Regions from separate parts of the Caulobacter sp. RL271 genome, predicted to be linked through region 1. Evidence: riboswitches for the same ligand, from Rfam matches in the RefSeq annotation. Region 1 holds a riboswitch; the other holds the start of a gene.
The links. A riboswitch is a leader RNA that binds a small molecule or an ion and turns the genes downstream of it on or off. The one in region 1 is predicted to bind cobalamin.

Region 1 (3,496 bases):
GGTCACGCTGATGGGCGACTACTATCGCCAGCTCTACGCGGCCGAAGGCCTGCTGAAGGCCGGTGACTGTGGCGCGGCCTATTACTGGGCCAACGTCACCCAGCGTACGATCGCCACCGGCGAAGCCTACGCCAAGGGGCTGATCCCGACTTGCGCCAACACCGTCCATACGGTGGGCGAGGGCAAGGACGATCCGATGTTCGAGCCGGTCAAGGCCGGCGTCGTCTCGCCCGACAAGGCCTTGGCCAAGGCCGCCGTGGCCGGCCGGGCCGGCGGCGATCTGACCGCCTGGAGCGCCAGTCACCGCCAGGAAGTCGAGCAACTGGACGCCTTCCTGATGCAGTGCGGCAAGGGGCCGTGCCCACCCGCGCCGGGCAAGCGCCGCGCGCTCGACGCCAAGCCCGGCTTCGTCGATGGCGAGGATCTGGTCAGCCTCTCGGGGCCCGAGGCGTTCGCGTCAGGCGTCACCGAGAGCCTGCTGATGGCCTGGGCCGACGGCGGCGACTTCGCGGGTCTGGGCTGGAAGGGCGTCGACGAGGACGCCCTGACCCGGACCTTCTTCCTGCACCAGGCCGAGTTCGACCTGCGCCTGCGCACGCCCTATGTGGCCCAGGCGCTGGCGGGGAATATCACGGGCCGGATTCTCGACTCCCTGGATGGCGGAAGCGCGCCGATCGGCCCTTCCGACGCCAAGGTCGTGGTGATCGCCGGTCATGACGGCACCCTGGCCACGGTCGGTGGGCTGCTGCGGCTGGAATGGACGCTGCCGGGCTATCAGCCCAACCAGATCCAGCCGGGCGCGGCCCTGGTGTTCGAGCGCTGGCTGCGAGCCGATGGCGTCCGGGTGATCCGGACGCGGTTCACCGGCCAGAGCCTTTCACAACTGCGCGCCGCCACGCCCCTGACCCTGGCCGCGCCGCCCTGGCTACCCCGGTGTTCATCCCTGGCTGCAGCACCGCCACGCCCGCCTTCGACTGTCCGGTCGCGCGCCTGCGCGAGGTGACCGCCGGGCGCTGAGCCGCCCTGGCGAGGCCTTGACCCCGCGGGCGGCGCGGCCTACGCCCTAGGTTCGAAGGCATGGGGGCCGCGAGGCCTCCGGGAATGCGGTGTGAAACCGCGGCTGCCCCCGCAACTGTGATCGTCCGTCGATCCTCACGGCTCAACGCCACTGGGACCTCGCGTCCTGGGAAGGCGCCGCGAGGGGAGGGCGTAAGCCAGGAGACCGGCCTTCGTGACCATGAAGCAGGCCGGGCGGGGTGCACCGGTGCGGTAGAGCACGACCCGCGCGGCCAGACGCAACGGGTCCGCGCGCCGTCACGTCCCCCGTCCGCCCCAGGCGGAGGCGAGGACGATGGCGAGAATTCCCACCACGGTGGTGACCGGCTTCCTGGGAGCGGGCAAGACCACCCTGATCCGGCATCTGCTGGAGAACGCCGGCGGCCGGCGTCTGGCCGTCGTGGTCAACGAGTTCGGCGACGTCGGCATCGACGGCGAGATCCTGCGCGGCTGCGGCGTCGAGGGCTGCGCGGACGACGACATTCTGGAACTGGCCAACGGCTGCATCTGCTGCACCGTCGCCGACGACTTCCTGCCGACGCTGCGAAAGCTGATCGACCGGCCCAATCCGCCCGAGCATATCCTGATCGAGACCTCGGGCCTGGCCCTGCCCAAGCCGCTGGTCAAGGCCTTCACCTGGCCGGAGGTGCGCACCCGCGCGACCGTCGATGGCGTGATCGCCATGATCGACGCCGACGCCGTGGCGGCCGGTCGCTTCGCCCATGACGAGGCCGCCTTGGCCAAGGCGCGCGAGGCCGATCCGACCCTTGATCACGACACCCCGCTGGAGGAGCTGTTCGAAGAACAGCTGGGCTGCGCCGATCTTGTCATCCTCAACAAGACCGACCTGATCGACGCTCAGACCCTGGCCCGGGTCGAGGCTTCGCTGGCCGAGCACCTGCGCCCGGGCGTCAAGGTGGTCCACGCCCGCCAGGGAGCGCTGGACCCGGCCGTGCTGCTGGGCCTGGGTGTCGCGGCCGAGGACGATCTCGACAGCCGCAAGTCGCACCATGAAGGCGAGGACGATCATGATCACGACGACTTCGACAGCTTCGTGGTGCGCGGCGGCGTCGTGGGTGACGTCGATGTCCTGACCGCGCGCCTGAAGGGGGCGCTGGAAGCCCACGACATCCTGCGCCTCAAGGGCGTGGTGGCGGTCCAGGGCAAGCCGGCCCGCCTGATCGTCCAGGCTGTCGGACCGCGCATCCAGACCTATTTCGACCGGCCTTGGCGCGAGGGCGAGGCTCGCGCCTCGTCGCTGGTGGTGATCGGCGAGAAGGGGCTGAACGCGGAGGCCATCGCTCCGCTGATCGCGGCCATGATCGCCTGATGCATCTGCTCGCTGTCCAGCCGGGCCAGGTTCTCGACGGCGAGGAGGCGGTCGACCTGGGGCAGAGCCCCGGCGATATCGTCGTCCTGTCGGCCGCCGACAGCGACCTGGCGTGCCTGTCCCAGGCGCTGGCCGGACTGCCCGACGATTTCCCGACCGTCCGTCTGGCCAATCTGCTGCGGCTCAAGCATCCGCTGTCGGTGGACCTGCATGTCGAGCAGGTGATCGACAAGGCCCGGATCGTCGTCGCGCGGCTGGTCGGCGGACGGGCCTACTGGCCCTACGGCCTGGACGAGATCGCCGCGTCGTGCCGGCGGCGTGGGGCGCTGTTCGTGGCGCTGCTGGACGAGGAGGTCGACCGCGAGGGGCGGGACGTGTCCATCGCTCCGCACGAGGTCTGCGACCGGATCTTCGCCTATCTGCGCCAGGGCGGGATCGGCAACGCCCGCAACCTGCTCCTCTACGCGGCCGACCTGATCGGCCAGGCGCGAGGGGCTTGGAGCGAACCCGCGCCGCTGTTGGACGCCGGTTTCTACTGGCCGGGCCAGCGGGTCACGGACCTGGCCGGCCTGCGCGCCGCGTGGTCGCCCGATCGGCCCAAGGCGGCGCTGGTCTTCTACCGGGCCCTGATGGCGGCCGGGACGACCCAGGCGATCGACGCCCACGTCACGGCTCTGGTCGCTCGGGGGTTCGACGTCGCGCCGATCTTCGTTCAGAGCCTCAAGACCCCGTTCGCTGCCGATCTGGTCGCCGAGACCTTCGCCCGGATCGCGCCGGATGTCGTGCTAAACGCCACGGCCTTCGCGGTGTCCAGTCCGGGCGACGACCGCCGAGCCAGCCCGCTGGAAATCGGCGACGCGCCGGTGCTGCAGCTGGTGTTCGCAGGGCTGGACCGCGCCGCCTGGGAAGCCAGCGCGCGGGGGCTGGGCGCGCGAGACCTGGCGATGAACGTCGCCTTGCCCGAGCTGGATGGGCGGGTGCTGGCCGGCGCCACGGCCTTCAAGGCGGCCCTGCGCCACGATCCGCGCACGCAGTGCGATGTCGTCAGCCACGCGCCGGCCGAGGATCGCATCGCCTTCGCGGCCGACCTCGCGCGGGCGTGGGCGGACC
Region 2 (3,496 bases), 630 kb from region 1:
GCCGTCACGTCGTGGCCCAGATCGACCTACGTCAGAGCAAAACCGTCCACCATGTCCCCGAACATGTGTCCACCTTGTCTCCGGTCTGAACACATGCGAGAGGGATTTCCGCTCACCCTTCACCCCTGTGGCTTCAGCCGCAGTGGCAATCCCGCCGCCACGAAATAGACCTCGTCGACCGCCTGGGCGAGCCGCTGGTGCAATCGTCCCGCCTCGTCGCGGAAACGGCGGCCCAGCGGCGTCTCGGGGACGAGTCCCAGGCCGACCTCGTTGCTGACCAGCCAGAGCCGGGCGGGGCAGGCCGCCGCCGCCGCGACCAGTTCGGTCGCCGCCGCCTCGACGTCGCGTTCGGCCAGCATCAGGTTCGACAGCCACAGGGTCAGACAGTCGACCACGGCGACCGCGTCGGCGGGCAGGGCGGTGATCGCGCCCGACAGGTCCAGCGGCGCCTCGATGGTGATCCACGATTCGCCTCGGTCGGCCCGGTGGCGGGCGATCCGCTCGGCCATCTCGTCGTCGAACGCCTGACCGGTCGCGATCAGGGTTGGGCGACCGCCAAACGCCACGTTTTCCGCGGCTTTCTGGGCGAAGGCGCTCTTGCCGGAACGGGCCCCGCCCAGCACCAGGGTCGATGTCATGGAAGCTCCACATTGACGGTGTGCGGCGCAGCATATAGGGCTGGCGGCGCGTCAGGCTCCTCGAAAGAGGATTAAAAGGGAACGAGGTTCAAGACCTCGGCTGCCCCCGCAACTGTAAGCGGCGAGCTCTCGCGTCACATGCCACTGGGGTCCAGACCCTGGGAAGGCGACGCCAAGAGCAACGACCCGCGAGCCAGGAGACCTGCCCGGCGTGGTCGTTCATCGCTTGGCCGGGGTGCGCCAAACGAACGGGGTCTCCCGAGAAACGACAGTCACAGGGCCGCGCCGCGGTCCGGGGCGTACGCGTGGCTTTTGCGGGCTTGCGAGTGCGTCGCGGATCAACGCGCGGGTCGTTTCGAAAAGGGGAAAGACCATGATCCGAGCGCTTATCAGCTCCACCGCTCTCGCTACCGTCCTGCTCGCCGGGGCCGCCCACGCAGACGACCAGAAGGCGCCCGAGGCCGACGTCGCCGGCAACACCGGCGCCAATGGCGTCGCCGAACTGGTGGTCACCGCCACCCGCACCGCCCAGCCGATCGAGAAGGTCGGGGCGTCGGTCACCGTCCTGACGCAAGGCGCCATCGAGGCCAGCCAGGCGGTTTCCATCGTCGAGCTCCTGGCCCAGACGCCGGGCGTCAGCTTCACCCGCAATGGCGGGCCGGGGACCTCGACCAGCCTGAACATCCGCGGCGCCGAGACCCAGCACACCGTGGTGCTGATCGATGGCGTCAAGCTGAACGACCCGTCCTCGACCCAGGGCGGCTTCAACAGCGGCAACCTGCTGGTCGGCGACATCTCGCGCATCGAGATCCTGCGCGGCGCCCAGTCGACCCTGTGGGGCAGCCAGGCCATCGGCGGCGTGGTCAACATCGTCACCGCCGATCCGACCGTTCCGTTCACGACCTCGGTCGACGTCGAAGGCGGCGCGCGCCAGACCGGCTATCTGCGCGCCGGCCTGGGCGGCGCCAGCGACAAGATCACCTGGCGGGTGGCCGGCGGCTTCTACTCGACCGACGGCTTCTCGGCCTGGAAGACCGGCAAGGAGACCGACGGCTACCAGAACCGAGGCCTGTCGGGTCGTCTGCGCTACACGTTCAGCGACGCGGTTTCGGCCGAGGTTCGCTCTGTCTATTCGAAGGGCAAGAACGACTTCGACACCTTCAACGGCGACAGCAGCGAATACGGCCGCACCGAGGAACTGGTCGTCTATACGGGCCTGAACTTCGCCCTGCTGGACGGCCGCTGGAACAACCGCGTCGGCTATGCCTACACCGACACGGACCGTGAGAACATCAACCCGCTGCGCCCGACCGTCCCGCAGACCTTCGACGCCGCCGGCAAGAACAAACGCTGGGAGTACCAGGGCGTGTTCGCGTTCACCGACGTGTTCAGCGCCACCTTCGGGGCCGAGAGCGAGAAGGCGCGCATGCGCACGCGCTCGCCGTCGACCTTCGACCCGAACCCGGTGTTCAAGACAGGCAAGGTCGGCGTCGACAGCGTCTATGGCCAGCTGCAGGCCGAGGTGGTCAAGGGTCTGACCCTGACCGCCGGCGTCCGCTACGAAGACCACGACACCTACGGTTCGCACACCCTGGGCCAGGCCTCGGCCGCCTGGGCGCTGAACGAAGGGAACACCGTGCTGCGCGCCAGCTTCGGCCAGGGCTTCCGCGCCCCGGGTCTCTACGAGCTCTACAGCGAATACGGCAACCTGGACCTGTCGCCCGAGAAGTTCGACAGCTGGGACGCCGGCGTCGAGCAACGCTTCTTCGGCGGCAAGGCTCGCGCCTCGGCCACCTGGTTCCAGCGCGAGGCCGACAACGAGATCCGCTTCTTCTCGTGCACCGGCGGCACCGATCCGCTGTGCGCGCCCGGCGGAACCCCGCGCTTCGGCTACTACAGCAACGTCCAGAAGACCAAGGCGCAAGGCGTCGAGCTGATCGGCGAGATCAAGCCGGTCGCGGGCCTGACGGTCACGGGCAACTACACCTACACCGACGCCCAGTCGGAGTCGGGCGCCAGCAAGGGCAAGCAGCTGACCCGTCGCCCCAAGAACATGGGCAATCTGTCGGCGGCCTATCGCTGGCCGGTGGGCCTGACCACCACGGTGGCGGCGCGCTACGTGGGCAAGACCTACAACAACGATCTCAACACCCAGGTGGTGAAGGATTATACGCTGGTCGACCTGCGGGCCGCCTACACGATCAACGAGACCTACGAGGTCTTCGGTCGCGTCGAGAACGCCTTCGACAAGGACTATCAGGCCATCCTGAACTACGGCACGCCCGGACGCGGGGCCTTCGTCGGCCTGCGGGCGCGCTTCTAGGCCGATGACGGCGTCGATTTCCACCATCGGCGCCTTCCGGCACGGCGGCCGTCTCCGCGAGGCGATGGCCGCCTATCCGGACGCGCCAGGTCCTTGGCTCGACCTGTCGACCGGGATCAATCCCGAGCCGTGGCCGGGGCCGAGGGCGCCGGCGGACGCCCTGACGCGGCTGCCCGATCCGCGGGACCTGGCGGATCTGGAAGCCGCGGCGGCGCGCGCGTTCGGCGTGGCCGATCCGGGGCGCGTCGTCGCGGTCTCGGGCGCGGAAGCGGCCCTGCGGCTGCTGCCGGGCCTGCTTGGCGGCGCATCGGCCGCGCTGCTGGCGCCGCTCTACGGAGGACACGTCGAAGCCTGGGCGAAAGCGAGCCTGGTCGCGGAGCTGGACGATCCGAGGGGCAGGGCCGCCGACGTGCTGGTCGTGGTCAATCCCAACAATCCCGACGGCCGCCGGATCTCGCGGGAGGCCCTGGCGGATTTGGCGGCCGAGCGGTCGGATCGGGGACGATGGACGATCGTCGACGAGTCCTTCGTCGAG

Region 2: it holds a riboswitch for cobalamin, as region 1 does, so the genes downstream of both, MZV50_RS13460 (TonB-dependent receptor plug domain-containing protein) here and cobW (cobalamin biosynthesis protein CobW) in region 1, are expected to answer to the same signal.

The regions. Positions count from the first base shown of each region.
Region 1 covers NZ_CP096040.1:2,234,010-2,237,505, forward strand. Annotated here, with positions in the region: gene MZV50_RS10855 (histidine-type phosphatase) at 1-1,003, shown strand, start outside; cobalamin riboswitch at 1,057-1,245, shown strand; gene cobW (cobalamin biosynthesis protein CobW) at 1,352-2,386, shown strand; gene cobN (cobaltochelatase subunit CobN) at 2,386-3,496, shown strand, end outside.
Region 2 covers NZ_CP096040.1:2,861,155-2,864,650, reverse strand. Annotated here, with positions in the region: gene MZV50_RS13470 (IS481 family transposase) at 1-89, shown strand, start outside; gene cobU (bifunctional adenosylcobinamide kinase/adenosylcobinamide-phosphate guanylyltransferase) at 120-638, opposite strand; cobalamin riboswitch at 675-862, shown strand; gene MZV50_RS13460 (TonB-dependent receptor plug domain-containing protein) at 1,012-2,961, shown strand; gene cobD (threonine-phosphate decarboxylase CobD) at 2,966-3,496, shown strand, end outside.